Regions from separate parts of the Rossellomorea sp. NPDC071047 genome, predicted to be linked through region 2. Evidence: riboswitches for the same ligand, from Rfam matches in the RefSeq annotation. Region 2 holds a riboswitch; each other region holds the start of a gene.

Region 1 (4,535 bases), on a different contig from region 2:
AATTTGTACTAATCGTAGCACGGTACATAAAAGCTGTCAAAAGAAATTTAATCAATAGCTTACACTTTTCTAATAATAGGTACTTTCTACATAATGACATTTGATGCAAGATCTGGTTACATCAGTTTCATAGAAGACATGCCTGCAGTTTTCCTGAATGCTCTTCACTTCTTTTTCGAGTTGGATGACTCTCTGATTGAGCTTTACGATATCATTCTTCAATTTGAGTACATGACAAAGAGGTTCATCGATAGATGTTTGATCCATTTTCCACAAACTCCTTCGATTTTTCTTCCAATCCTTTTTCTATTTCCATTTGAGCTTCATCAAAGCTTTTCTCCTTCATACCCCTTATATCATGTGATATTCTCATTGAACAAAATTTCGGTCCGCACATGGAACAAAAATGGGCCGTTTTTGCCCCTTCTGCAGGAAGTGTTTCATCATGATACTCCCTTGCACGTTCCGGGTCCAGGGATAAATTAAATTGGTCATTCCATCTAAATTCAAATCGAGCCTTAGAAACGGCATTATCTCTTACTTGTGCCCCTGGATGCCCTTTCGCTAAATCCGCTGCATGTGCTGCTATTTTATAAGCAATGACACCCTCTCTCACATCATCTTTATTCGGTAATCCCAGATGCTCTTTCGGTGTTACATAGCACAGCATGGCTGTTCCAAACCAACCGATCATGGCAGCCCCGATGGCGGAAGTAATGTGATCATACCCGGGTGCAATATCTGTCGTTAATGGCCCCAGGGTATAAAAAGGAGCTTCATGACAGATTTCCATTTGCTTATCGACATTCTCTTTAATCATGTGCATCGGTACATGACCAGGGCCTTCAATCATCACCTGTACATCATGCTTCCAAGCAATTTGGGTTAGCTCGCCTAATGTTTCAAGCTCGGCAAACTGTGCTTCATCATTCGCATCCGCAATTGATCCGGGCCTTAAACCATCTCCTAAGGAAACGGAGATATCATAGGCTTTTAAAATCTTACATATATCTTCAAAATGTGAATAAAGAAAGTTCTCTTTATGATGGGCAAGACACCATTGTGCCATGATTGAACCTCCACGGGAAACAATGCCTGTTGTACGATCAGCCGTCAGATGAATATACCGCAATAATACACCTGCATGGATGGTGAAATAGTCGACACCCTGCTCCGCCTGTTCAATCAATGTATCCCTGTACACATCCCATGTAAGATTCTCAGCAATTCCATTTACTTTTTCAAGTGCTTGATAGATCGGTACCGTACCAACAGGGACAGGGGAGTTCCGAATGACCCACTCCCTTGTTGTATGAATGTTCTTACCTGTTGATAAGTCCATTATGGTATCGGCACCCCAACGAGTTGCCCACGTCATTTTCTCCACTTCTTCTTCAACGGAAGATGATACGGCAGAGTTTCCGATATTCGCGTTTATTTTCACATGAAAGTGGCGACCGATGATCATCGGTTCACATTCAGGATGATTGATATTAGCAGGAATGATGGCCCTGCCACTTGCTACTTCTTCTCTTACAAATGAAGGATCAACATTTTCCCGGATAGCGATGAACTCCATTTCCGGTGTAATGATCCCTTTTTTCGCATAGTGCATTTGTGTCACATTGCGACCCATTTTTGCCCGCATCGGGGTACGTTTGATAGGAGGGAACGACTCTACGTTTGTACGAGGACCGTCTCCTTTATAGCCGTTATCTTCCGGTTCGATTTCACGTCCCGGGTAAGCCGTGACATCCTGACGTTCCTGGATCCACTCTGTGCGAACGGAAGGTAATCCTTTATTAATATCGACTTGGTAACGCTCATCAGTATAAGGTCCGCTTGTATCGTATACACGAACCGGTTCATTCTCTTCCACGCCCAAGGTAAGATTCGTCCTACTCAGTTCAATTTCTCTCATCGGTACATGTATGTCTGGCCTTGACCCTCCGACATATACTTTTTTACTGTTTTCAAATTGGGATTTTAATTCGATTGCCACTTAACTTCTCCTCCTTTTGATTGGATCTTAGAAGTTACTGCGTCAGGCATCCCCCTTTACCATAAGAAGGAAATGAAGACACAAAAAAGGGTCCTGAATAGTCAGAACCCGAAATGTCAAAAAGTAGTAAGCGCCTCAAAATACAAATAAACGCTTCCGTACTACTTCCCTACGCTGGTATCATCCAGATCAGGTTCAAAGGGTCAAAGAACTTATGCGTTCTTCTCTCAGTCCAAGCAATGTATCGGACTCCCCTAGTAGAAATATTGATAGTATTCTATTGTATTACATACTATTTTTACCATAATTCATTCTTTTTTCAAATAGTAGTATAGTAACAAATCAAGTTAGGATATGATTACATGTTTGATTTCCATTACCTTTTCAGAGTCTATCCCTAAGTCATAGCTCCCATTATGCCGGACACCGGATCCTACATGATATTCTCTTGCTTTTAGCTTGCTGTGTATTCCGCCTATATTTTCCACAGTTATACCTGAACCCGGCATGATAATGGGACCACCAATTTTCTCAATTTCCCTCATTTCACCAATCGTATCCAATCCCTTACTCACTTCAGATTTTCCGCCTGATGTGAGAATTCGATCAACGTTTAAGCCTGAGTGGAATATTCCTTTACATAAGGCTACTGGATCATCTGACTGGTCGATAGCGCGGTGAAAAGTAATCGATTGACCCTTCGCACTTTGTACGATCTCTTTTAAAGCGTGGGAATCAAGCTTACCTCCATGTGATAATGCGCCAAAAACGATGCCACAGCCTCCCAGTTCAACTATAGTCCTAACTTGTTCGGCCATGGTATGCAATTCATCAGACTGATACGAGAAAGATGTACTATGTAATCGGATCATAATCTGAACAGGAATCGAAACAGTCTTTAATACTTTTTCTATCACATGAAAATCAGGAGTTAATCCTCCCTCATGTATGGCAGACACCAATTCAAGTCGATCTGCTCCGGATGCTTCTGCAACTTTGGCATCCTCCTCATTCAAGACTATGACTTCCAGTTTGCTCATGTTGAATTCTCCTAACGTAATGATGTTACGTATACTTTATCATAATGGCCTGAAGAGGGTAGAGCTTTAGATGAAAAAGACAATGATTCCCCATTCAAATCACTGTCTTCTCCAAACGAACATCCTACTCTATTCAGAAAACAATTCCGGATACACCGTTTCAGCTGTTAGCTCAACAGCTTCACCGATACGCGGTCCCGGTCTTGACATAATGTCTGAATCCAGGAAATGAACCTGATCATTTTTCACTGCATTTACATCCTTCCAGCTTTCCCGGGACTTGATTTCAGCTGTCGGCTCGTCGACATACCCCACTGTCGTCAAGATCATATTGGGATTCCGTTTAATGATTTCTTCTTCGCCTACTTTCACCCAGCCTTTTTGGTCTACAAAAATATTCTCCACCCCGGCCGTTTCCAGTATTTCCTGCTGAAACGTTTCTGCTCCTGCTGTATAAATATCAGGGGAGGGACTGATTTCAAAATATACTTGTTCTTTTTCCTTTAGCGTGCTCACTTTTTCTTTCACAACTGAAATCTGTTTCTTGATGCCATCCACCAATTCGTTCCCCTTCTTTTCTTCTCCCATTACCGTTGAAATTTGTTCAATATCCCCATAAACATCTTCAAAGGTTTGGGCAGATTGAATGACGAATACGTTTAATCCCGCCTCTTCAAGCTGCTTCACTCCGGCATCATCTCCAGTGGTATAAGCAATGACAACTTCAGGCTTTAGTGCAATGACCTCTTCAGCATTGACCGTCATGGAATCCGACACTCTTTTAATCTCCTTCGCTTCTTCAGGATAGTTGTCGAATTCAGTTGCCCCGATTACCTTATCTCCTGCTCCTATGGCAAAGAGAATCTCTGTGTTACTCGGCTGTAAGGAAATAACGGTTTCCGGCACTTTCTCAAAGCTAATCTCTTCTCCCCTGTCATCTGTCACAGTATAAGGCTCATCTTCATGCTTGACTTCCTTTGTGGATGTTACTTCTCCCCCATTGCTGCACCCTGCGAAAACAACCAGGATGGTTGATAATAGTAAACTGTTTAACCATGACTTTTTCATATTTCATCTTCCCCGCTTCTCTATTTTTTGTCTCTATACGATTTACTCACAAAAGGAATTTCTTCAATCCCTTCACATTTATTCACATAAACGGCCATAACAAACAGAACATTTGCCAGTAAATGGGCATATTTAAATAAAATGTTCTCCACTTTCATCTCAGTACTGACTTTATGTAAGGCACGGACGGACTTTTTTGCTTCACTGCGGCAGGTATGAAGCACGCATGCAGCTGTCGAGCCCTGTGGAAGGACAAAGGTTTGGATACGTTCCTCTACTTCCAACACATAACGATCGTACATTTGGCTCAATTTATTCAAGTCCTCTTCCTGGATGGCCGTCATTCCCCGCACCGAGCCGTTGAGATGGTACGCCATCTCAGCTAAATACAGTAAATCGTCATGCACTTTCGGTAAGTGCTCCGT
Region 2 (13,557 bases):
TTTTGAAATCTCAGAAATGACTGCTACACCGTCAGCACCTGCTTCCAATACTTGAGAAGCATTTCCGGTATGAATGCCTCCAATCCCGACAAGGGGAATATCGATACCATTTGTTCTTAATAGTTGGATGATTTTCGGGCCACGAACCTCGCTACAATTGTTCTTTGTATTGGTAGGAAACATTGGACCAACACCAAGATAGTCTGCCCCGGACTCCAAAGCTACCCTGGCTTCATTCACGTCATGAGAGGAGACACCTAGTATTCTATTTCCTATTTTCCGACGGACTATTTCTATTGGTTCATCCTCCTGACCTATATGTACTCCATCAGCATTCATATATAACGCCAGCTCCACATCATCATTCACGATAAAAGAAACACCGTATTTACGACATAAATGCTGCAGCTCATGAGCCAGCTCAACTTTCGCATCACCTTCCAAAGCTTCCATACCTTTTTCACGAAATTGAAACATGGTAACTCCGCCTAAAAGGGCTTCCTCTAATACATGTGCCGGATGCTTCTCACAATTAGGGCTTCCCATCACAAAATATAACTGCAGACTTTCTCTTAGATTCATGCATTCATACCTGCATGGTACGCCCAATGATTCGTAGGTCCGTGCTCACTCCCAATGCCCAGTGAGTCACTGATCGCGGCAGTGATAAATTGTTTGGCAGTTTGGACAGACTGATTGACCTTAAGTCCTTTTGCTAATTGTGCTGTAATGACAGCAGAGAATGTACACCCTGTCCCGTGAGTATGTGGTGTGAAGACTCTCGGACTGCTAAACTCATAAAATCTTTCTCCATCAAAGAGGATGTCAGTCGCTTGACTAGATTGAGCATGAGATTGATGCCCGCCTTTTATCACCACATGTTTAGCCCCCATTTGGAACAATATTTTAGCCGCTCTTTTAATGTCAGCTTCAGTGAGGATTTCATGCCCGGTTATGGCCTCCGCTTCAGGAATGTTCGGCGTGACCACAAACGCAAGGGGGATCAATTCATTGATCAGAGCGTTAACGGCTTCCCTCTCCAATAAAGCTGCTCCCCCTTTTGCTATCATGACAGGATCCACAACGAGCTTCTTCCAGGAGTGTAATCGAACAAAGTCGGCAACATGAGAAATAATTTCTTCGTTTACCAACATGCCCGTTTTGATGGCTTTGGGAGGTAAATCTTCAGCAATCGAGGTTAATTGATCAATGACAGCCTCAGCTGATAATGGATACACACCTTGTACACCTCTAGTATTTTGCGCCGTCACTGCTGTGATGGCAGACATTCCATAGACATTCAGCTCCTGAAACGTCTTGAGGTCTGCCTGGATTCCAGCCCCTCCGCCACAATCCGATCCGGCAATCGTCAATGCTTTTTGAATCATATTGTTCTCCTTTCTTTATCCCAAATAACGATGATAAACCGATTTTGCTTCCCTTATATCTTTTGTTCCGTGAATGAGAGTACGCCCATCACGAAAGAGTACGATTCGATAGGATTCAACCTCGAATGAAATCAAATATGGATTTCTAACAACTTGTTTCCCTTGGAGTTCTAACGATTTTGATCGTTCAATAAGATCGATGTCAGGTTTTGCAACTGGACGGATCTGAACTGAATCCCTTCCACAAAGGACTGCTGTTTTGGTTTGATTTTCGTATTTCAGACTGGGGAATGTACGATGCTCTCCACATGAAGGGCATCCATCCCTTTTCAGCTTGCTCACATCCAGGGAAGTATGCTCATTTTTCCATAAATCAAACGAGACCACTTTATTACCCAGTGCCTCCATGTCTTCTACCAGTATCTTTAATGCTTCAGTAGTTTGATAGGCCACAACTGTGGAAACGGCAGGGCTGATAATGCCCGCTGTATCACAGGTCATTCCACCGATTGGAAAAGTGTCGATCAAACATTGAAGACAGGGAGTGATACCGGGAAGAATAGTGAATGATATTCCGTAACTTCCAACACAAGCACCATAAATCCAAGGAATGGAATATTTTTGAGAGATATCATTTATGATCATTCTTGTATCAAAGTTATCCGTTGCATCGATGATAAGATCTACGTTCTTGGCAAGTCTCAACATCTCTTCTGGCATGGCATCCAGTATATGCTCTTCAATATTCACAGTTGAATTAATTGCTAGGAGTCTTTTTTTTGCCGCTACAGCTTTTGGGATGCGGTTTCTTGCATCTTCCTCGTTATACAGCTGCTGACGTTGTAAATTACTCCATTCTACATAATCACGATCCACAACCGTCAACTTCCCGATACCAGCACGCACCAAGGCTTCTGCATTGCCTGTCCCCAGTGCTCCCGCCCCGATCAGCAACACATGTTTATTTCTTATTAACTTTTGTCCCTCTGATCCGATGGGGTGAAACAGCGTTTGTCTTGAATATCTCTCTTCTATCAAACACTCATCCCCTCCACTGGGCTGCTTGCTGTTGCATAACGTTTCTTCGGAATTCTTCCAGCCTCATATCCGAATCGTCCCCCTTCAATCGCCAGCCTCATAGCATTCGCCATCATAACGGGATCGTTCGCAGAAGAGACGGCTGTATTGAGTAATACAGCGTCTGCCCCGAGTTCCATTGCAAGAGCTGCATCAGAAGGAGAACCAATTCCTGCATCCACAATGACCGGTACCTTTGTTTGTTCAATAATGAAACGGAGATTGACTGGATTGATGATTCCCTGTCCAGAACCTATAGGGGACGCGCCCGGCATGATGGCATGTGCCCCTAACTCTTCCAATCTCCGTGCAAGAACAACATCGTCAGAAGTATAGGGAAGTACTGTAAAGCCTTCTTTTATTAATTCTTCTGTTGCTTTCAGTGTTTCGACGGGATCGGGCAGAAGCGTTTTATCACATCCGATCACTTCTACCTTAATCATGTCACAGAGCCCTGAAGCTCTTGCTAATTGTGCATGTCGGACTGCTTCCTGAGCACATTTAGCCCCTGCTGTATTCGGTAATAATGAATAATTCTCAAGATTCAGTTGTTCTAAGAAATTAGGTTGACTAGGCTCAAAGATATTCATGCGCCTTACCGTGAACGTAAGAATTTCTGCACCGGAAACCTCGACAGCTCTTTTCTGAATATCAAAGTCAGGGTATTTTCCCGTTCCCAGTAATAGTCTTGAATGGAATGTGTACTTTCCGATTTTCAACATTTCAACCGCCTCCTACAAATTGGACTAACTCTAAGGTATCCCCTTGTTTCACTTTGGTGATCTTGTGCTCCTCTTTTTCAAGGATGGTTTGGTTCTGTTCAACGATGATCATTCGGTTTTCCAGGTTAAAATGATGAATCAATTCCAATACTGTTGAAATTGATTCCGGTACCGTGACCAGTTGTCCGTTAATTCGTAATTCCACCTTCTCAGCTCCTTACGTATGTATGTAGGGGATGGGATTCCTTCCCCTCTATCAGATCTGCCATTATTACCCCAGTTATTGGCGCCAGGAGTATACCATTACGGTAATGCCCCGTTGCAATGGAAAGTCCCTTCCATTTTTCACTTCTCCCCATAAACGGCACCCCTTGTTCCGTTTGAGGCCGTATCCCGGCCCAAGCTTTTTCCCACTTGGCATCAACCAATTCTGGAAGGATGGATGTGGCCAAATGGATAAGGTTCATTAATCCCCCTGTGGTAATCGTTTCATCGAAGGTATGGGGGTGCTCTGTTGCACCGATTAAAAGACGCCCCCCAGCTTTTGGAACAATGTAGCAGCCTTCTGTAAAGATGGTCCTCTCCACTATTTTTCCAGGGACTTTAACGGAAAAACATTCACCCTTAACTGGATAACTTTTGAACTTCATTCCCAGTCGATCCAAGAGGAATCGACTCCAAGCACCGCCAGCTACAATCGTTTCATCTGCATAAAAGTCACCTTTAGACGTCCTGACTCCAGTAATTTTGTTTCTCTCTTTCATAAAATCATACACGTCTGTATATTCACTGATTTCTGCACCCTGCAAAATCGAAGCCGACCCCAAGGCTTGTGTAAGCTTTGGTGCTGAGACGTTCCCATCCTTCGGAATATATAATCCGCCTGCCACACCTTTTGAAAGATGAGGTTCATAGGAAAATAGAATGTTGGGGGAAAGCCATCTAATTTGTTCCCCATGGGGAGCTTTAGAAGCCGTTTCTACTAACTCCTGGACTTCCTCCTCCGTTCTCGCCAGCTTAATCATTCCATTTTCCACATATTCAATGTCCATTCCACTGATCTCTTTTAAATCCGTCGCTAAAGAAGGATACATATCACGGCTCTCCTTCGCCAGATGATACAAAGGGCCGTCCCCCTTCAATTCGGTTTGAACGCCTAGCATGCCTGCAGCTGCTTGCGATGCTTTTCCTGCCAGTCTATCCTTCTCTATCAGGAGAACTTTCTTTCCTCTTTTGGCCATTTGATAAGCAATGGAGCAGCCTATCACCCCTCCACCAACAATCAAAGCATCAAACTGTTTTATCAAGCTACGTCACCCCCTGTGTAATTGTTTATAATAGGATCGGGCTGCCTCTAATGGATCTTTTGAAAGCAAAATACCTGATAAGACGGCGATCCCTTTTGCTCCGGTTCCCGTAATCTCACATACGTGTTCAGGTGTAATGCCTCCTATGGCAATAGTGGGAATCGGGACGGATTGAACCACTTTTTCTAAGCTTGCCAAGCCTCTGCCAGGCATACTACGCTTTGAAGAGGTAGAATAGATATTTCCATATAGCAGGTAATCCGCTCTGCTAATCATTGCCTGTTGTGCTTCTTCAATGGAATGTACAGAAGCACCAATCTGTAAGGAAGGAAAGGCACTCTTCACTAAGCTGATATCAGCACTTTGATGGCCTAGCTGCACCCCTCTTACATTCTTCATAAAGGCAATGTCTGCCCGATCATTGACACATAATTTTGTTAAGGGAACTCCTGCTGCTACTAGTCGATCAACTGCCATAGCCATTTCTTTCCCCGTCCACTGCTTTTCGCGAAGATGGAGCATGTCGAGATACGGATAAATGGATTTCGAAATTTTCACGAATTCTTCCACTGAATGTTTTCCCGTTGAAATCACATGTAATTGCTTTCTCGTTTCAATTCCCATAGCGAACATCCCCCGTCGGAAAAATAGGTATATGGGTAGAAAAATAATAACTGAGCACAATCATGAAGAGAATGCTCACAAAAAAGTATCCATCATATTTCGAAAAGGTCACTTTGTAGAAATAGGTTCGTTGCCGACTTCCTTCAAACCCCTTTGTTTCCATGGCTACTGCAATTCTGTGGGCTCTTCTGATGCTCTGGGCAAGCAGGGGAATGGAATACGATTTCACTTTATGGAATACGTGCTTTATTCCTTTTTGTTCTTCAACTCCCCTGACTCTCATGGCGTTTCGTATCGTGAAGAATTCTTCAATCATAATGGGGATTAATCTGAATCCGGCCATAAAACTATACGCATACTTTGGTTTTAATCCCAGTTGCTGCATGAGGGAGTAGAAAAGCTTCACAGGTCTCGTTGTAAGGGCAAATAATAATCCCAATATAGCGAATACAATGGTACGCAACCCTACATGGATCCCCCGATAAAAACTCTCTTCGGTAATGTGGATCAATCCAAATTTCATCCATGTTGTTTCACCTTTCCCAAATAAAATCATAGATGAAGCTGTAGAAATGAAAACAAGGAAAAAGGGTAGGATCATTAAACTGACGGTTCTATAGGAATAACCTGAGAACACCCATAACAGGAGAAAAAAGAGAAAGCTTAAATATAACAACCAGTTAAGATAATGAACAAAAAGCAGGAATACAAAAAGCCCGATCAAGGTCATTAGCTTGAAGCTGGGATTGATTTGATGAAGCCAGGTTTCTCTATGCTCGAGTTCCATATTCATATTGCTTTACTACCTGCAATCTCATTATGGAAATCCTTGGTGAGACGCCCATTTTCAATGACCCATACTCTGGATGCAAAGTGAGTGATGATATTTTCATCATGTGTCACCATCAGAATGGTGGATCCTTCTTTTTGATAGTCTTGTAGCATCTCAAGTAACGCAAACGTATTTTGTGAATCCTGGCCAAAGGTAGGTTCGTCCAATAATAGAATATCTTTATTCCTGACAAGTGACGCTGCGACGCTTAACCTGCGCTTTTGCCCCATGGATAAATGATAGGGATGATGATGATTGTATGGATCAAGCTTGAATCGCTTCAATAGTGCATGCACCTTTTCCTCCAATCTTCCTTCATCCACTTTCCCCCGACGAAAGGTATACGCAACTTCATCAAACACACTGTGTGTCACAAACTGAAACTCGGGATTTTGAAAAACAAACGTACATTCATCTGGAACATTCTTTCCTTTTACTTGTCTTCCATATAATTCATACGTCCCGGTCGTTTCGATGAATTTCATGAGACTGTGGAGTAATGTTGATTTCCCTGCTCCATTCTTTCCGGTGATTGCAATCCATTCACCTCTAAAACAGACGGCATTTTGAAGATGGATCTTCTCCTCTTTTTGTACATACCCTTTGAAGTTCTCTAGCTTTAGATTCTTTTTTCCAAACGGGGCAACCTTCTCCGGAGGGTGGGATGAAAGATAATCTTTCCACGCCTCCGGATACCATACCCCTACTGATTTCAATGTTTCCTTGAAATGTGATAAAATGTGAGCCTTTGGACCATCAGCCACTATCCTTCCATTCACATCGAATAGAATAATACGATCAATGATCTCCAATACGTTAGTCAACTTATGCTCAACGATAAGTAACGTTTTATCTTTACATGCCGTCTTCACTGTTTCCCATACAGATTTGGTGCTTTCTTCGTCTAACATGGCTGTAGGCTCATCCAGAAATAGTGTTTGGGGATGGAGCGCAAGAGCAGAAGCAATGGCCAATTTTTGCTTCATCCCCCCTGATAGAGAGGAGATTTTTGTATGTGAATACGTCAGACTTAAATTCACTTTCTCTAACAGATCGTTAATTATCTCTCGCATTTCGTCTCTTGGTATCTGCTTGTTCTCCAAAACAAAGGCAATTTCCTCATCTACATAGGGCATACAAAATTGAGCGTCCGGATCTTGAAAGACATATCCGAAGGATTCAGGACGCTCAATCGAGTCCGCTTTCATCGGCACATCTATCGAATGGGGTATCACACCGGATAAAACCTGGAGGAGTGTGGATTTTCCACAACCAGATGGCCCCAGTAGCAATACCTTTTCCCCGTCTTCTATCGAAAGGCTTATGTCTTTAAACATCAGTTTCTCTGAACCGGAAAATGTAAGGCGCAGATTTTCAATATGCATCGTCTTTCCCTCCTTTACTGGTTCAGGGCATCATAATCTTTTTGGTCCGCACGTCTGACCAAACTGGTTACCCCCGTTTTCTCCAGAGCCTTAACGAGATAAAAGGCTCCGATGCCTGCTATCACGATGGATCCTATTAATCTGGCACCAATAAAAAGTGATAAATTCCACAGAACCAGGTCTCCCATGTACCCTTTAGCATAGTCCATCAGAATTGAGCCAATTGCTGAGCCCACAGCTGCTGTACAAATGATGATGACATCATAACGCTTATAGCGGGTGATAAGGAAAATCAACTCTGCAAACAAACCTTGAATCAGACCGAATAGGAGTACCTCGAGGCCCCATTCACTTCCCATGAGAAATTCCCCTGAAGATGCTGCAATCTCTGCCAGAAGTGCGACGCCAGGTTTCCGAATGATTAAAAAAGCCACGGTTGCCGCCATGAACCACATCCCATAGATCAATTGATCAGCATGCAATCCAAATGGCTTTAAAAAGTTGTACACCGGTCCCCATAGCTTATATATAATTCCAAAACCTATGGAGATCACGACCGTTACTAAAATGTCCGTCAGCTTTAAATTAGACATGTATTGTACCTTCTTTACCTAGAGATGTCTGAAACGGCCACTTCTCAAGTGTGTATGCCATCTCCCAAAACTGTAATTCATAAATGCTGCTCAAAATGAAATTCTCTTTCATTCTTTCCTTATCTGTTTGCGTCATCGTTTCAGCCAATCCATCCAATCGCTGAATCTGTTCTTCCACTAACTCCCGAAACCATTCTCCACCATAAGCTGCGATCCACTCCTGATAAATACCTTCCTTGGGTGTACATAATTTCAAGTGCTCACCGATCTCATAATACAACCAGTAACAGGGGAGTATGGCCGCAAGAACATCTGCCAGTCCTCCATATTGTGCGGATCGATACATATGCGACGTATAGGCATAAGCCGTAGGAGCGGGCTTGAACAGCCGTTTTTCTTCTTCCGTAATCCCTAAACGGTTTGAGAAATTCTCATGGAGTGAAAGCTCCGCTTCATTTGTCCCCACAGCGTGTGCTGCCATTCTCGATGTAGTATGTAAGTCTGTTGCTTTGGCCGCACCAAGTGCCTGCACCTTTGAAAAGTGTGAGAGGTAATAGGCATCCTGCAGAATGTAGTACCTGAAGTTTTCAAGGGGAAGGGTTCCATCCCCGATACCTTTTACGAAAGGATGGTGAAAACTCGCTTCCCAAATTTCCTTCACTTCGTTTCTTAAGTACGCTGTAAATGACATAGTATCTTTCTCCTTTTCCAGACGACCCGAAATGGGCAATAAAAAAAGCCACTTTCATTATGCATACCGCATACAGAAAGTGGCTTGAGATCAGTTTGATAGAATTCAATTCTATGTGACCGTCAAACACCACTTCCCTACGCTGGTCTCAACCAGATCAGGTTCAAAGGGTCTTAAAGTCACACTTTAATCTCAGCCTTTTAGAAGGCACCCCTAGTGGATCGTCTTATGAAATTTTGTATTCGATGTTATCGTACCATGATTCTTTTACTTGTCAACAGCAAAAAGAAAACCTTTCATCATTTTCCCATTGGCCCTTTCTATACAAAACCAATCATAGCAACGGATACCTCCTATGAAAAATTAAATGGAATTCATTCCGATTAAAGATCTTGTAAAGGAAAATCAAGTGACTGTTAGAACCGTATAAATATACAACCAATAGAGTAGAGTAAAACAAAATCCACCTTAAAGCAGGGACGGACCTCCAACATGGAGGTCCGTCCCTGCCCATCATTTAAACCATCCTTTTTCTTTTGATTGAGTGATGGCTTCGATTCGATTTTTCACTTCAAGCTTGTCGAGTATGGTTGAGATGTAGTTTCGGACGGTACCCGTTTTGAGGCTAAGCTCATCGGCTATCTCCTTCGTGTTTTTCCCGTCAGCAACCAGCTCCAACACTTCTTTTTCACGGTCAGTCAGGGGGTTCTCTTCACTATACACATCGTCCATGAGCTCTGGTGCATAAATACGTTTCCCCTCCATGACAAGACGAATGGAGTTCGCCAGTTCTTCACTCGGGCTATCCTTTAACAAATAACCCTTCACGCCTCCTTTTAATGCACGTTGGAAATAACCGGACCTGGCAAAGGTTGTCAGGATAATCACTTTGCAATTTTCGCCTTTTAATTCCTCTGCTGCTTCAAGACCGGTTTTTTTGGGCATTTCAATATCCATGATACAAATATCCGGCTGCAGCTCGTGGACGAGGGCAATGGCTTCTTCTCCATTGCCTGCCTTTCCAACCACTTCCATATCATCCTCTAAACTAAGTAACGAGCCTAAGGCACCTAATAACATTCTTTGGTCTTCTGCAATAACAATTCGAATCATTCCATTCCCTCCCTGTCTGTTTGCTTGATTACTTTCGGTACTCTCATAATCAATGTGGTCCCATTCTCTGAAAAAACGTCTAAGCTCCCATTAACAAATTCTAACCGTTCTCTCATCCCGATTAAGCCGCTGCCTTTAGACTGAGTGTAATCTCCCTGAATCCCCATACCATCGTCCTTCACTATGATGGTCATCTCTTTATCCGACTCTTCTATGATTAGCTCACAGTAAGAAGCCATGCTGTGTTTGACAACATTCGTAACGGCTTCTTTTAGGCACATGCTCAAGATATTTTCCAGAAAGAGTGATGTCTGGGGCAGCATGACCTGATCATCCATGACGAAATCAATTTCCGCTGCCTTTAATAGCTGTTTAATCCGGACGATTTCGTCTTTTAGTCGAATTCCCCTCATTTGAGATACCATTGTCCTAACTTCACTTAAAGCCGTTCGTGCGGTTTGCTGAACATCCTTTAATTCGCTTCTGGCCTGCTCTGGATCTTTGTACACCAATTTTCTGGCCAGATCGCTTTTCAGGCCGATAAGAGAAAGCTTTTGACCCAGAGTATCGTGTAGATCACGGGCAATCCTCTGGCGTTCCTCCTGCTTGACCAGGTCTGAAATACGTTTATTAGCATCTTCCAACTGATCTTCGAGCTGCACCTGTTTATTTCGGTTATAAATATTAAACGGCAACAGAATGACACTTATCCATATGATCAGAATAAAAGGAAATTGAGATAAAAATAATTCATCCTGTATAACAAAATTATAATTGATCGATGCCGTCGTTAACACCAAGTGAATGATGTATAGGGTTAAAAACGCCACCCGATTTTTTATATTCCCATTATAGTAGGCAATGTAAAAAGCAAAATAGATGAAATTAAATTGAATGGTCATGGTAATGGATATCGCGATTAAAATCGATGTCCATAAATAAACCGGCCAATCTCTTGAAATAAAAGCAAATCGTAAAGAAATAAAGAACATGATGGTCAAGGAAATCCCTACAACTATTTCAATTGTAGAGGAGGACTGAAAGATAAAATAAAATGGCAGGATGCTGATGATGCTCCATATGTACGGGGAAATTCCGGAACCTTTTTGAATATTGATTAACTTTTTCGGCATTTGCACAATAAAATAACCTCTTTTACTTTCAGTTTTTTTAACTATGTAACTTATAGTATGACATAAATTATACCCATTTTCATACAAACGGTATAAGAATCCCCCCGCCGAATAGACAAGAAAATCGTATGAAATTCATCATTAACAAATACTAATATTTCCGATTCTGAATCGCCTTTTGCTTCTGCATGATTTCATAGGATTTATGGATAATATCTGTTAAAACATCACCTTTGTAAACTCTTCCAATTTTCGTGTTTTGCTGATAGTATTCAACGATTTCATCCAGTTTCTCTGATGTTTCCTTATTAACCCTTACATTAAGTTGCATTCTTCCTTGATCTGACAAGGTTCGCCCTCCTCCCCTATCTACCTGTTATCATCTGCTAGCACTTTGTTATCACTAGTATAACAGATACTATCAATCATATATACCGACAAATGACATGAAAAACTCGTTTCATTTTAAAAAAGCCAGAGCGTCAATCCGCCCAGGCTTTCCGTTTAATATTATTTGGTTTCAATCGAGATTTGTACTGGTTCGATATCCATCTTCACATTGAGATATGAGTAATCATCTTTGTTTCCATCTTTATACCCCCAAAAGCCTTCCGATTGATCTCCTTTTTTGAAAGTCAGTTCAAATCCTTCATCATTAGAAAAACTATAGCTTTTCACTACATCCTGTCCAAAGTTATCAAGAAGGCTATAGCTTAAATAATTTGCAAGTGAAGGGTGCGGAGTTAATACTCCTGTATGGGGAGCAGCAATATATTCGTAGTATTCATAGTCTTTTGTTGAAACTTTATGATTACTGATCGCATATTCCTTCGTGTTTAAATTTAATTGATCCCCTGAGGTAATCCATGATAAGTGTACATTTTTATACGTATGCGATGTTTGTGATAGATCTGACTGACTCAAATCTACTACAGAAACGCCGCCTCTACCTTTTACCTCAATGGTTTTCGCTTCGTTATCCACTATCATCGCTGTATCTTCATCAATCCCATACGAGAATTCATTTTCTTCTCCATGCTCAGCAGTGGTTGCAATTAAACGTCCCAATCGTGCTTTTTTATCAAAGTGCTGATCCACGATACCGTACGGGAAGAATCCTAATCCTTTTTCAAGATATCCAGGTCCGCCTTCTTGTTGAGACATGCCGTCATACGTATCAGTGAAGCCTTTTGATAGAGTGTCATAGCTTCCACCACCTGCAATCATCACATCGCTCATGATTGCAGCTCCTGCACTTGTACCGCCAAGAACAGCTCCATTACGATAGATCTCCCAAATATTTTCAAGAGCTAATGATTGAGTTCCATCTTGGTTGAACAATGTTTCGGTGATATCCGTTTGATCTCCACCTACAAACCAAATGGCATCGTACTCCAGTATACTTTCTGCTATATCCGAATTGTTTTTATTATTCATCCAGTTAGACTCATCTTCTTCCGTCCCTTTAAAATCATGGTTTGATAGAGGAAGAATGTCGACATTTTCTTGGGGTACACCGAAAGATGACAAATCCTCTTTAAATGCATGTGAAGACTTTAAACTGGAACTCGCAGCAGGGATAATCCCGATCTTCCCATTTTCCCCTGCCCGATTGATAAATTCGCTGTACACTTCTTCATTACTACTTCCCAAAGCTCCTCCAACGATTACCAGGCTACCCTTTGTTTCAGGATCAAAAGAACTTTCAGGTACTTCTAATGAGGAAGAAGTAAAGTCATGTGAAAGCTGATCTTTCTTATGAAAATGAACGGATACAGGTGAGACATTCATTTCCACATGCAATAGGGAGTATGAGTCCTTTTGACCATCCTGATAACCCCAATATCCGTTTGTTTCATCTGTCTGCTTAAACTCCAGCTCAAAGCCATTTCCTTCACTATCGTAAATATAACTATTAATCTTACTTACCGCCTCATTGTCCACCAGGGAATACGACAGGTAATGTGGCAATGTTCCATAAGATGATAGAACTCCGGTAGCCGATAGGGGTCTAAAGTTATAATATTCATAGTCTCTTGTTTCAACCTTATCCTCGCTCATGTGAAATTCTTTCGTTTTCACATTGAGCACATCACCAGGAGAAATATAACTGAGATCAATGTTCTTTATTTCTTTTCCTGTTAAAGTAGATTGAGATACATCCACTACCGTAATATTACTTCTGCCTAAAACTGAAATCGTTTGTTTTTCATTGTTTACCACCATCGCTGTGTCTTCATCAATTCCATAGGCAAGATGTTTTTTATTCGTTTCGTAGCGGATGGCTGCTGCCGCAAGTCTACCCAGACGTGATCTTTCATTAAAATGTTGATCTACAATTCCCCATTGAAAGAATCCAAGCCCTTTTTCAATATAGACAGGTGCATATTCTTCATCCAGATTGGATAAGTCTTCCGTAATAAACTCTTGACGAAGCCCTCCTAAACTATCACCGCCTGTAATCATCACATCACTCATGATGGCTGCTCCTGCACTTGTCCCACCAAGAACGGCACCTTTGCGGTAAACCTTCCAAATTTCATCTAAGGCTTTCGTGTTTTTTCCATTGCCCTTTACTAATGTGTCTGTGATCTTTAGTTGATCTCCACCGACAAACCAAATACCTGTCAACTTTTTGATTTTTTTTGTTATTTCTTTCTTTTGAGCGTTATCTTTCCATTCGCTTTCGTCT
Region 3 (13,557 bases), on a different contig from region 2:
GGGATCTCACATTAGCCCGTTCTTTGTCCGCACAGGGAGTAGATGTTCAAACATTCGAAGGGACACTTCTTCTTCCGCCTTGGAAAATCAAAAAGGATGACGACACCCCTTATAAAGTGTACTCAGCTTTTTATAAATCATTAAGGAAGGAGGAAATCCCGAAACCTCTCCCATCAGTGAAGAAAGTAGAGGTCCCAGTCCTCGATTTGGATGGCCTATCCCTGGACGATTTAAATCTAATGCCCTCTATTCCCTGGTTTCACGTCATGGAAAGCATTTGGGACCCCGGCGAAAAAGCTGCTATTAAAAGGTATCATGCATTTGTTAAAAAAAGCATCAATGACTATTCTGAAGGAAGAGACTTCCCAGCAGAAGGTCACCACTCTACCTTATCCCCTTACTTAGCCCTTGGTGTCCTATCGGTAAGAAGTTTGTATCATTCACTCCTGAAAATAAAAGGTTCTCAAGTTGAACCATTTGTTAAACAATTAATTTGGAGAGACTTCTCCTACTCCGTTCTGCTTCATTTCCCGGAGTCCACCATTCGGCCTGTAAATGAGAAATTCAAGGATTTCCGATGGGAAAAGGAAAGGGATCATTTGGAAAAATGGACAAGAGGAGAGACAGGCTATCCAATCGTTGATGCTGGAATGAGAGAATTATGGGCAACGGGGTTCATGCACAACCGTGTCAGAATGATCGTTGCATCGTTCCTGACCAAGCATTTACTGATACATTGGCAAGAAGGCGCTAAGTGGTTTTTGAATACACTGATTGATGCAGACCTCGCCAATAATTCAATGGGATGGCAGTGGATCGCAGGCTCCGGCTTTGATTCAGCCCCCTACTTCCGAATCTTCAATCCAACCCTTCAAAGTGAAAAATTCGATAAAGAAGGCACCTATATCCGGAAGTGGGTTCCTGAATTAAAAGATGTTCCCAATAAACATATCCACAAACCATCAGATGCTTCCGTGGACATTCTGAAAGATGCGGGGGTCATCCTGGGAAAGCATTATCCCTATCCGATCGTGGACCATAAAGCCGCTAGGGAACGGGCATTAGAAAGATACCACGAAATAAAATGATAAAAAAAATCGAGTCTATCGCCTTTACACGCCATAGACTCGATTTAATATATGATTAAATTACGCCTCTCCTCTTTGTTCCTTAATTGTACGTTTCTTCTCGGATTCTGATACAAACAGAGCACACGCTGCATCTCCCGAGATATTGATGGAAGTCCTTGCCATATCAAGCAGGCGGTCAATCCCCAGAATTAATCCAATTCCTTCTACCGGCAGGTTTACACTGCTTAATACCATCGCAAGAAGGATCAATCCGACTCCAGGAACCCCTGCTGTACCAATACTGGCTAAGACAGCCGTAAGTACGACCGTAATCAGTTGTTCCATTGATAAATCAACACCATATACCTGAGCGATAAAGACGGTTGCAACCCCCTGCATGATCGCAGTACCATCCATGTTGATGGTAGCTCCCAATGGTTGAACGAAGGAGCTTACTGATTTCGATACGCCTAAACGCTGTTGGGCAACATCCATAGAGATGGGAAGAGTCGCGTTACTGCTTGATGTACTGAATCCTACGCTCATCGCAGGACTGAAATTTTTGAAGAACCAAAGCGGATTCTTTTTTGCCAGAAGGAGAATCGTTCCACCATAGGTTACGATGGCGTGAATGATCAATGCAGCAAGAACGACTACAAAGTAAAGCCACATCGCCTTCAATGCACTGAAACCCTGGCTTCCTATTGCTGAAGCGATTAATCCGAATGTTCCGTATGGAGCGAATTTCATCACAAGTGTCACAAGGTACATCATCAGGTCATTACCTTGTTCAACCAGCTTTAATATTCCTTTTGTTTTATCCCCTAAAGCTGTTAATCCAAACCCAATAAAGATGGCAAATGCAATGATTTGCAGCATATTTCCCTCTGTCATCGCCGTTAGTGGATTTTTTGGAATAATGTTCATGAGGGTCTCTCCAACAGGAGGAGCATCTTCCGTTTCAAAACCTTCTGATTGTGTTTTATCGATTCCCTCCACCAAACCGGGATCTATGACATAAGCCAGAGATAAACCGATTACGATGGCTATGCAGGTAGTCATTAAGAAGAATACAATAGTCTTCAACCCTATTCTCCCCAGTTTCTTAGGGTCACCCAGACCTGCAGATCCAAGAACGATGGATAGAAACACAATTGGTACAACAAGCATGCTGATTAGGTTAAGGAATATCTTCCCTAACGGAGTAAATAGATAAGGATCTAATATATCAAATATATCTTTAGCAAAAATATTAAGCAGTAATCCCACAATCGCCCCTAGTATTAAGGCAATAATAATCTTAGTTGTTAAATTAAATTTCATAGATGTACCTCCCCTATTGAATACAAAATAATTAAAAGATGTTTACCCTTAATTACTTTTAGCAAAACTATTTTTTTAATTTTTCTATCATCTCTTCCTGAACTGCCTTCCCATCCGTTTTTTTCGCTGCTTCTTCATTCTCCTTTTCCTATTATACTGATTTTTTTAATAATTGAAGAAGATTAATGGTGAATTAAAACATTTTTACTATGTTTCACTTCACACCCCACACAATATGTGGGAGTTGAATGATTCTATTTGACTACAGAACAACTTCCAAACTTTTCTTTTTTACATTTTATGATTAAACACTGAGTGATTGGGTAAATAGTAATAACAGCATGAAAATAGAAAGGAACATACCAAATATGAATAAAACAGTCTATTTTCTTTCAAGTAGTCAACAGCGCAGCTTGATAGCTGAAGGGTGGGCCGAGAAGCTTGATGTGTCAGATTGGTCATTCAAAAGTGCCGGATGTGTTGCTGAGAGTCGTGCTGAATTCAGCGTTTTAGCAATGAAAGAGTTATGTATTGACATCAGCTCATTCCCACTTACACGTCTTGAGATGAATGAACTTGGTAATGCTTCGGTTATTGTTGCGATTCAGGATACAGAATATGATGATAAGATCGAGATTCCATCTGAATTAGAAGATAAAGTCATCTATTGGAATTTGCCTAATCCAAGGAAGCGTTCTGCGACACTCATTGAAGAATGGGTACACTATCAAGAAATTTGTGATGAAATTGCCATGAGAGTGAAAGATTTGGAAAATCTTTTACCACAACTACATTAAGGGGACTGATTACAACTGATATTGTATTGTAATCAGTCCCTTTTTTTAGGTGAAATACTCCAACTTCGCTTTTGGAAAATGTTTTTCCATGTAGGCATACAGATGATCTTTCATTTCCTGCTCTTCGTCCTTCTGATAGATATACTTTCCGATCCCGTATTTACCCCATTTATATCGCCGTTCTTCCTCATTAAGTTCAAGCTTTGTCATCGGATAATTTTTCTCTATGACTCTTTTGGCCGGTTTGGTGAAACGATGTTGAATGAATTCAAAGGTTAAATCCTTTTTCGCTTCTTCCGGCAGATGTGCTTCCAAATGTTCAAACATTTGCTTATACCCTTCCTGCCATCCTTCATGGATATAGATTGGTGCCACAATGAATCCCAATGGATATCCAGCCCTCGCAACCTTCCCCGCAGCCTCAAGGCGCTTATCCAGAGGAGATGTACCAGGCTCAAAATTCTTAATCACATAATCGGCATTGATACTGAACCGGAACCTGGTTTTTCCATTATGCTTCGCATCAAGCAGATGGTCGACATGATGGAATTTCGTCACAAAACGAAGCTTGCCATGTTCGGATTCACCAAAATGCTCGATGGCTCGTTTTAGAGTATGAGTGAGATGATCGATCCCTACGATATCTGACGTACAAGCAGCTTCAAAGCGTGTGAATTCAGGAGCTCTTTCTGCTATATACTTGTCTGCCGACTCAAATATTTCATCCACATTCACATACGTTCGTATATATGGTTTACTCCCCATCGTTGTTTGCAGATAGCAATAATGGCAGTGCCCCATGCATCCTGTTGCAAATGGGATGGCATATTCAGCAGACGGTTTTGATGTATCAAACTTCAACGTTTTCCTCACTCCGACTACTAATGTGGATTTTGCAATCCGGTATTTCTGAAAATGGTTGTCCCCTGGCAAATTACGAACCTGATTATGCGATGTTGTGTACCTGATTTCAACATCCATTTTTTCAAACTTTTCTTTGAGCTCTTTACCCAGGGGATATTCCAAGGCATTCGGTTCAAAGTAGACCAATTGTGGCACGAACGGTTTAACCATGATTCATCCCTCCTACAGGTCTCCAAATGATTGAGTATAGGCTTGCTCCGCTTCAGCTTCTGAAGAATAAACGGCTATTTCATGTGTTAACGGATAATAGGTTTCATATAAAAATAATGCCAGTTCGTTCGGATTTTCCGGATCATGCACTACGGCAGCTTCCTGCACGTTCGCTACACTTTGCGTATGCGGATTTCGATAAATCACATAAACTACATCGCCTGCTTGATAAGGCATATATTGATCATTCAGTTCCATTCTTTTCACCTTTTTCCTAAACGTCATTACTATCATTTTTTGTTATCTCCCTGATAAATATGATGGTAAAAGATGTTTATAAAAAAACTTCTCCTGCACCAATGATGCAAGAGAAGAATGATTTAGGAAATCCCATAAAATTCAGTTGTATTCTTAAACAGCTGTTTATATACTTCTGCTTCTTTGATGCGTTTTATTTCGGCGATTTTTTCAATGGACCGATGCATGATCCCGGGGTGGGTCATCCTTCCCTGGAAGATGCCTTCAAAACGCCAAGGACCGTCCGTTTCTACCATAAGTCCTTCGATTGGGTACTTCTTAACAAGCTCCTGTATCTCCTTCTCATAAAGGACATCAGGGGTAATGGAGATGGAATAGCCATTTTTCTTCATTCTTTCAATGGTCTTTTCATCTCCCTTAAACCAATGAAAATGTGCTTTTTCTATGGAGTGTTTTTCTAACAGGTCACAAACGATCGGTGCATGCTCATACACTGCATGAAGGATAATCGGTTTGTTCACCCTCTTTGATTCAATAAAAAACTGTTCCAACAGATCGATATACGGCTCCACTTTAACATCAGGATCTTCTTTCATTCTATAATAAGGCAATCCAACTTCTCCAATCGCCACTATTTCCTGTTGATACAACTTAATGAATGCCAGAAGCTCTTCAACATCTCTTTTAGAAGGAAGTTCCTGCTCAGGATGGAACCCTGCAGCCGGTTTGATTCTTGCATCTCTTCTTGAGAGATCTAAATTTGTCCTGGTCGATTGAAGGTGGAACGATACAGATATGAGCGCTTCTACAGAATACAGTTCAAGTTCCTGCAGAATCTTATCACGTTCATATCCTTCATATAAATCCAAGTGAATATGGGCATCAATCAAGGCAGGTTTACACATATTGAGAAAGCTCCTCAAAAATGCCCGTTTTCCATTTCAAAAACTCCTCTGTTAAGAGAATATCTTTGTCGCGGGGACGGGGAAATGGTACTTCGAACTCCTTCTGCACCCTGGCTGGCCGGGTCGATAATACAATGATCCGGTCTGACAGGAACAGGGCTTCGTCGATATTATGAGTCACAAATAGAACGGAACTCAAGTCTTCCTCCCAAATGGAAAGGAGCCATTTCTGCATGTCCAACCGCGTGAATTCATCCAGGGCAGAAAAAGGCTCATCCAGGCATAAAAAGGATTGTGGACTGACAAGGGCACGAATGAACGCCACCCGCTGCTTCATCCCTCCGGATAAATCATCGGGATACGCATTCTCGTACCCCTTCAATCCCGCCCGTTCAATCATGCTCAATGCTTTATTCCTATCTCTCTTCCCATGTAACTCCTGACCAAGCATCACATTCTCGATTACGGTTCTCCATGGCAGGAGGGAAGGACTTTGCGGCATATAACTGATGGTCCCTCTTTGCCCATTTATCGATTTTCCATCTAATTGAATATCTCCTGAATCGGGTGTGAATAATCCACCGATTACGTGAAACAGCGTGCTCTTTCCGCTTCCTGAAGGACCAAGGATCGAGACAAACTCACCTTCTTTAACATGAATGGAAAGCTCATCGAGGATCAGCTCCCCATCAAAGTATTTAGACATATTTTGTATGGATAAGGTCGTCATGTTACCTGTCCTCCTTTCGATTCCACTTAATCATGATTTTTTCTAATAACAAAATGATTCCAAAGAATACAAGGCTTAAGAGCATAATCATAAATATGGCTACAAATACCCTGTCTGTCCTGAAGGAAGAAGATGCAAGAGTCATATAGACACCGATTCCTTTCTGTGCACCTAACCACTCTGAAATCACCGCCCCCATCACACTATAGGTAGCTGAAATTTTCAATCCTGAGAAGATGGAAGGAAGTGCATGCGGCCATTCAACCTTCCGAAAGATTTGACCTTTTGTGGCTCCCGACATTTTCATGTAAAGGATGTACTCTGAGTTTGTCTGTCTGAATCCATCCAATGCCGAGACCGCTACAGGAAAGAAACAAATCAAGGTAATGACAATGATTTTCGGCAATAGTCCAAATCCAAACCAGATAACAAGTAAAGGTGCCAGAACGATAATCGGAATATTTTGAGACAAAATCATTAGTGGATATATCGCTTCTCTTACTTTAGGCAGAGTGTGCAGACCAACTGCTGTCCCGATTCCAATCGTACATCCAATCATAAACCCTCCGATTGTAAGGAGAGTGGTCGATGCAAGATGTCCTGTAAACGTGGACCATGAGGCGACTCCTTCTGCCCATATCTCTGAAGGTGAAGGCATTAACCATGCAGGTACCTCAAATACTCTAATGGTGACTTCCCAAATGATGAATAAAAGGATGAGGACCAAGAAGGGTCTCCATCCTTTTGATAGCCATGCTTTCATCCTTTATACTTCTCCGTTAATTGATTCATTTCAATCCCTGCAGGCTGATATAAAACCTTGATTTGAGAAATGACGTTTGAGCTCCCCATTTCGATCATTCGTTCATTCATTTGTTCAATCACCTTAAATAAGTCAGTCAGATCCCCTTCCATTGTCGTTTCTAATGGATGGACTTCATAACGGACACCAGATTTATCAATGATCGCGATCGCTTCATCCACGTAAGGTATAACATCTTCACCATTTTTCGTCTTCGGAATAATTTGTATGCTTACGAGTGCGTTCCCCATTTTGTTCACCTCTTATTTTGGTAGGAATTCGTTTGTGAATGCTTTTTTACTGTCCAGTTCCTTATCTAATAAATCATTATCATACATCCATGAAGCATAGTTTTCCCAAACCTCCAGCTTCTGCTCTCCCCATCTGTCAGCGTCATCCTTGTATTTAGGAGCAAGCCATTCCTGACTCTTCATGACTAATTCCTTATCTAGATCCGGAGCTGCATCTAATAGGACCTTACCGGCCCCTTCAGGATCGTCGATCGCAAACTGATAGCCTTTTGAAGAAGCTGATAAAAAAGCTTTAACCGTATCAGGGTCTTTTTCAATCATCTTTTCATTCGTCGTCAGTACAGGGGTGTAATAATCCAGTTTTTCAGAATAATCCTTAACGTACATCATATTCAAATCCTCACCACGAAGCTCTGCTTCAATACCTGTCCATCCATAGTAGATCCAAGCAAAGTCAACATCCCGTTTCACAGCAGTAAAGAAATCTGTATCACCCATATTTACAAAATCCACTTTCTCTACATCAGCATTTTCTTGTTTCATAATCGACGTCATGACTGCTTTTTCTACAGGTGATCCCCATCCTCCATAACTTTTCCCTTCAAAATCCTTTGGAGTCGTTATACCCTTATCCTTAGGTGAAGCAAACCCGGATGTATTATGCTGTATGACCGCAGCGATAGATACGAGTGGCACGTCCTGAACCCTTGCTTGCGTGACACTTTCCTGATATCCGACTCCGAACTCAGCTTTACCCGAGGCAACGAGTTGATCTGCCCCTGCCTCACCGGGTAAGATGATATCCACATCCAGCCCCTGCTCTTCAAAGTATCCTTTTTCTTTCGCAACGTATAATCCAGTGTGATTGGTATTCGGTGTCCAGTCCAGTACAACCGTAACCTTTTTAAGACCTTCTTTCTGTTCTGATGCATTTCCTCCACCACTGCAAGCAGTTAAAAGAAAGACAGAACAGATAATATACATCCACTTTTTCATCATGTTTCCTCCTCAAATCCTTGTATGTAGTTGTAACGTTTATACTTATTCTTCACTCAGTTTAGAGAATGAATGTAAAACACCTAAGAACGTTAGGACACAACAACAAAAAAAGCGCCCCAAGCTTCAGCGAGGGACGCATCGTTAAACATGATTATGTAATGTTTAAGAGAATGTTTCCTACGCTGGTATCAGCCAGTTCAGGTTCAAAGGGTCAGTATCTGTCAGGATACAATCTCAACCGGCCACACCGGTCCCCCTACACTTGTACTATGAAATTAAACGTTATCTCCTTCCCTACTTTGCCACAGAAAAGGTGGATATTCAAGCATTTCCTCTTAAATAAATTCACAATTGAAAGGCCCGTTCATAATCACCGGAATTTACCAGCCTGTTAATGAACGGGATGTATGTAGATACGACTTGTGAATATCCTTTTTGATCGTAAAAGAACGTGTATTGAAGAAGAAAGATAATGACTAAAAATGGCATCAGTTCCTTTTCTTCTTGAGTTAAAGTACCATCGCTCTGATAGCCCCCCATAAAGGCATGAATACATTCAACTTGCCCACCCTCGCCCTGCAGAACCTGGTCTTTAAGCATCCCTGCGAGAAAGTAACAGACATCTGTTATGCGGGGTGCCTTTCGTATCCTCTCGAAATCTATGAGTCCTGTCACCCTTTCTTCTTTGATGAGGATATTACGTGGATGACAGTCGCTATGGACGAGTTGATGGGGCAATTTGCTATAGGAAAAAGACCATCCATTCAGCCTTCCAAGAAACCCTGCACTCAACCTTTCTATCAATGTTGAATCCTGCCCTCCTATCCACTCTCTCATATGCGTTTCGATTTCCCACTCCTTCACCTCGTTTTTACAGACGTAATTTCTTAGCCTGTCATGGAGTTGGGATAGGTAGTTTCCCACCATTTTCAAAGAAGCTAAGGAATAGACTTGTACTGGTAGTCCTTCCAGAGCTTGATACAAGGAGTAGAAAACTAGATGCTGTCGTACATACGGCTGTTGTGAGACAGTTAACAGCGGCCTTTCAACAGTAATTCCCTTTTCCAGCAAAAAAGAAGTTAAGAGCAGCTCCTCTATGCGCTTATCCACTGAAGAGTTCAATCTCTTTTTTAAATAAAATGTCTTCTCCCGACTCCTCACCTTATAAACATTCGGATGACTTTCCATCGTCTCTATGGAGGAAGGATGAACCTTCCAGTTCAATAATAGATCTTGAAGAGGTTCAATCATTTTTAATTCCTTTCCAAACATAGTAATATACCTTTAGTATGACTATGAAAGAATGTCTACATACCATATGAAAAGAGGTTGTATCGATGCAAAGAATACAAATGACGGAAGACTTATCATTCTCAAGAATCATTCATGGGTTGTGGAGACTTTCAGACTGGAATCAATCCAAAGAAGACACTCTTTCTTTAATTCAGCACAATCTTGAAAACGGAATCACGACTTTTGATCACGCAGATATTTATGGCTCGTATACATGTGAAGCGTTATTTGGTGAAGCTCTGAACCTTCAGTCATCCTTAAGGGAAAAAATGGAGATTGTGACGAAATGCGGTATCGTCCTGCCTTCTGACAATCGTCCGGAACATAAGACACATCATTACAACACGAGTAAAAAGCATATTTTGACTTCTGTTGAAAACTCCCTGCAGAACCTGAAAACGGACTACATCGATTTATTATTGATTCACAGGCCAGATCCATTTATGAATGGAGAAGAAGTGGCTGAAGCCTTCACTCAATTGAAAGAGGAAGGAAAGGTCCGTCATTTCGGAGTATCCAACTTTAAAGATCATCAATGGAATATGCTTCAATCCTACTTACCTTTTCCGTTGATCACCAATCAAATCGAATTATCTGCATACCATTTAGAAAACTTTGAAGACGGTACGTTAAACCTTTGCCAAGAGAAGCGTGTCGCACCGATGGCCTGGTCACCACTCGCAGGCGGGGCGATCTTCAGAGGTGAAGATGAGAAAGCCGTTCGTCTTCAACATACATTGAAGAAAATTCAAGAAGAAACAAATGCAAAGGGAATTGACGAGGTTCTATATGCATGGCTACTTAATCACCCGGCAAACATAATGCCCATCGTCGGTTCAGGTAAAAAGGAACGCATTCAACATGCAATCGACTCTATGTCCATTACATTAAATCACGATCAATGGTTTGAGATCCTGCAGACCTCTATGGGGCATGATGTTCCTTAAAGCTTTCAACAACAAAAAAGACGATCCTTTTCTTGTAAAAGGTTCGTCTTTTTTTATTGAGCTATATCTCCACCAACATAATATTCCAGATAGACATCTTGTAGTTCATTCATCGAGAGCTCATAAAGCTGCTTTCCAAAATACTTATATACGCCAATCCTTAATAATTGTTGAATGTAGAAGTCTTTTTTAAATTCGGGTGTCTTTTGTTGCTGTGATTTATTTTCTTGATGTAACATGTTCATCCCTCCAGTTGAGGATATACCCCACATCAGGAGGGAACTAAACATCTTCTTATACATTGGTAATATTAGGAGAAAGCGAGAGCTGTTACGTACAAATGTGATGGTGGCCCTCTGTGACACTTTTCCCTTCAACTTGAATGGTAGAGTGATGAATATCAAATTCCTCTTCAAGAAATTTGGATACCTTTAATAGAATCATATCTCTATCCACTTCTTTTTCCACCACTACATGACAGCTCAGGGCTGTGAATTCCGAAGTGATGCACCACACATGAAGGTCATGGACTTCAATGACTCCCGTAATTTCGGCCATACCCATTTTCACTTTGTCGGTATCTATGTTCGCTGGCGAGCCTTCCATCAAGATGTGTACAGAATCTTTCGTGACTCTCCATCCGGATATCACGATAAGAATCGCCACAATAACAGATGCAATAGGATCCGCCAAGTTCCAATTAAAGAAATAAATCAAGAGTCCGGCTGCGATGGCCCCTACTGACCCCAACATATCACCAAGCACATGGAGAAATGCACTCCGGACATTCAAGTTATGCTCCGTATCGCCTCTCATTAAAATCCATGCGACAATAATGTTTACAACCAGACCTATGCTGGCGATCACGATCATACCTGGTGAAACCATGGGAGTATCTATGAAACGATGATACGCTTCCCAGAAAATATAGAGGGAAACGAAAATCAACGTGATGCCATTAATAAACGCAGCCAGTATTTCAAATCTCTTGTACCCATACGTCTTCCCTTTATCCGACGCCTTCTCACCTATATAAAAAGCTGCCAAACTAAGACCTATGGCGGCTGCATCACTAAGCATATGCCCCGCATCAGAGAGAAGAGCAAGACTATTTGTGACGATTCCACCTATGACTTCTACAATCATAAAGGTAAAAATAAATAGGAAACTGATTAATAATGCTTTTTTATTCTGATTGTGTCCATGGCTGTGGTCGTGACCCACATGACATCCCTCACTTCCTGTCTCTTACTCTTAATAACCTGAGACCATTCAACGTAACGAGTAATGTTGCTCCCATATCGGCAAAGATTGCGATCCATAACGTAAGCCAGCCGGGGATTACAAGTAATAATGCAAGAAGCTTGATCCCAATGGCAAACGAGATATTCTGTTTAATGATGGTAAGCGTTTTTCGACTTAAACGGATGATATATGGCAGTTTTGTAAGGTCATCGTTCATTAACGCGATATCTGCCGTTTCGAGTGCTGTATCGGTTCCTGCCCCGCCCATGGCAATTCCTACATTTGAGGTTGCCAGTGCAGGGGCGTCATTAATGCCATCCCCTACCATTGCAACTTTTCCATACTTGTTCATATAGCGCTTGACAAAGTCTAATTTATCTTGTGGCAGCAGGCCGGCTTTGATTTCTTTGACACCTATTTTTCTTCCAATCGACCTGGCCGTATTTTCATGATCTCCTGTCAGCATCACCGTTTGCTCGATACCCAAATGATGAAGGCTGTCGATGATTTCGCGACTTGTTTCCCGCACTTCATCGGCCACGGCTACAAGAGCTAATGGATTATCAGCAATTCCGAACACCATGACCGTTTTCCCTTCTCTTTGAAGGCTTTCAATTTCTGTAGAAGGGGGATTAGCAAAAAGGCTTTCCGTTCCAAGGAAGTATCTATCCTCACCAATTCGCCCACTGATTCCTTTACCTGTATGGGATTGGAACTCAATCACTTCACAATCCCGATACTCAATGTTCAGCGCTTTCGCTTTTTTCAGAAAAGCGTGAGCAAGTGGATGCTGGGAGTGAAGTTCAAGTGCAGCCATCTTCATCCACAATTCTTCTTCCTCTGCGTTACCTATTAGGATGACATCAGTCACTTCGGGTGTTCCTTTTGTGAGTGTACCAGTTTTGTCAAAGGCGATGGCCTTTAATCTTCCTAATTCTTCTAAATACACCCCGCCTTTTATGAGAATGCCATTTTTCGCAGCGTTTCCTATCGCGGTTACAATCGCCACCGGAGTGGAAATGACCAGGGCACATGGACACCCCACCACTAAGACAGATAGCCCCTGATAGACCCATGTCGACCATTCCCCTCCAAAAAGCAACGGTGGAATAATAGCCACAAGTAAAGCAATACCCATAATAATCGGTGTATAATATTTAGCGAATACATCCACAAAAGCTTGGGAAGGTGCCCTCTCTCCCTGAGCTTCCTCAACTAAATGAATAATTTTGGCGAGAGTCGTGTCTTCAATACGCTTCGTTACCTTAACCTTTAAGTACCCTTCTTCGTTTAACGTTCCTGCAAATACAGCATCACCATGAAGCTTTTCCACAGGGACCGACTCTCCTGTGATCGCCGCCTGATTGACAAAAGACGAGCCCTCAACAATATCACCATCCATGGCAATCTTCTGACCAGGCTTCACGATCATCATGTCACCTACCTCAATCTCCTCTGCATCAATAAGCAGCTCTTTTCCATTCCGGATGATGAGGGCTTGTTGTGGTGCAATATCCATTAGTGAACGAATCGACTCACGGGCCTTATCCATGGAGTAAGACTCCAGCACTTCACTGATGGCGAACAGGAGAACGACAATGGCTCCCTCACCCCACTCACCGATAAATGCTGCACCGATTATTGCAATCGTCATTAGGGTTCTCATATCGAACTCTAATTTGAGTAAGTTTTTGAATCCTGTTTGAAATAAGCGAAATCCTCCTACAACAATGGCAGTTGCAAATGAAAGAGTAGAAAGGATTTGATTGTTATCGATTTCAGTAAATGGAATGGAATAAGCAAGAAGGATAAAGAAAACTGATAAAAGTAAATGCTTATATTTCTTGTAAAAAGGTTCTTTTT

The links. Region 2 has a riboswitch for thiamine pyrophosphate ahead of tenA (thiaminase II). Riboswitches for the same ligand answer to the same signal wherever they lie in the genome.
Region 1: it holds a riboswitch for thiamine pyrophosphate, as region 2 does, so the genes downstream of both, thiC (phosphomethylpyrimidine synthase ThiC) here and tenA (thiaminase II) in region 2, are expected to answer to the same signal.
Region 3: it holds a riboswitch for thiamine pyrophosphate, as region 2 does, so the genes downstream of both, ACQKFO_RS17020 (ABC transporter substrate-binding protein) here and tenA (thiaminase II) in region 2, are expected to answer to the same signal.

Annotation. Positions count from the first base shown of each region.
Region 1 covers NZ_JBNNJT010000006.1:329,262-333,796, forward strand. The annotation lists gene ACQKFO_RS20050 (hypothetical protein) at 70-267, opposite strand; gene thiC (phosphomethylpyrimidine synthase ThiC) at 245-2,002, opposite strand; TPP riboswitch at 2,152-2,268, opposite strand; gene ACQKFO_RS20060 (copper homeostasis protein CutC) at 2,350-3,042, opposite strand; gene ACQKFO_RS20065 (ABC transporter substrate-binding protein) at 3,172-4,110, opposite strand; gene ACQKFO_RS20070 (hypothetical protein) at 4,131-4,535, opposite strand, start outside.
Region 2 covers NZ_JBNNJT010000001.1:788,978-802,534, reverse strand. The annotation lists gene thiE (thiamine phosphate synthase) at 1-582, opposite strand, end outside; gene thiD (bifunctional hydroxymethylpyrimidine kinase/phosphomethylpyrimidine kinase) at 579-1,388, opposite strand; gene ACQKFO_RS04210 (thiazole biosynthesis adenylyltransferase ThiF) at 1,404-2,423, opposite strand; gene ACQKFO_RS04205 (thiazole synthase) at 2,423-3,187, opposite strand; gene thiS (sulfur carrier protein ThiS) at 3,189-3,392, opposite strand; gene thiO (glycine oxidase ThiO) at 3,397-4,494, opposite strand; gene ACQKFO_RS04190 (thiamine phosphate synthase) at 4,501-5,118, opposite strand; gene ACQKFO_RS04185 (energy-coupling factor transporter transmembrane component T family protein) at 5,108-5,911, opposite strand; gene ACQKFO_RS04180 (ABC transporter ATP-binding protein) at 5,908-7,335, opposite strand; gene ACQKFO_RS04175 (ECF transporter S component) at 7,350-7,928, opposite strand; gene tenA (thiaminase II) at 7,921-8,619, opposite strand; TPP riboswitch at 8,737-8,844, opposite strand; gene ACQKFO_RS04165 (response regulator transcription factor) at 9,133-9,732, opposite strand; gene ACQKFO_RS04160 (sensor histidine kinase) at 9,729-10,865, opposite strand; gene ACQKFO_RS04155 (hypothetical protein) at 11,017-11,214, opposite strand; gene ACQKFO_RS04150 (cyanophycinase) at 11,376-13,557, opposite strand, start outside.
Region 3 covers NZ_JBNNJT010000005.1:75,867-89,423, reverse strand. The annotation lists gene ACQKFO_RS17065 (cryptochrome/photolyase family protein) at 1-1,088, shown strand, start outside; gene ACQKFO_RS17060 (dicarboxylate/amino acid:cation symporter) at 1,149-2,393, opposite strand; gene ACQKFO_RS17055 (phosphatase) at 2,762-3,190, shown strand; gene splB (spore photoproduct lyase) at 3,236-4,264, opposite strand; gene ACQKFO_RS17045 (transcriptional regulator SplA domain-containing protein) at 4,277-4,522, opposite strand; gene ACQKFO_RS17040 (TatD family hydrolase) at 4,645-5,427, opposite strand; gene ACQKFO_RS17035 (ABC transporter ATP-binding protein) at 5,420-6,157, opposite strand; gene ACQKFO_RS17030 (ABC transporter permease) at 6,159-6,920, opposite strand; gene ACQKFO_RS17025 (thiamine-binding protein) at 6,917-7,210, opposite strand; gene ACQKFO_RS17020 (ABC transporter substrate-binding protein) at 7,223-8,206, opposite strand; TPP riboswitch at 8,367-8,477, opposite strand; gene ACQKFO_RS17015 (phosphotransferase enzyme family protein) at 8,555-9,481, opposite strand; gene ACQKFO_RS17010 (aldo/keto reductase) at 9,547-10,449, shown strand; gene ACQKFO_RS17005 (Fur-regulated basic protein FbpA) at 10,503-10,688, opposite strand; gene ACQKFO_RS17000 (cation diffusion facilitator family transporter) at 10,780-11,673, opposite strand; gene ACQKFO_RS16995 (heavy metal translocating P-type ATPase) at 11,684-13,557, opposite strand, start outside.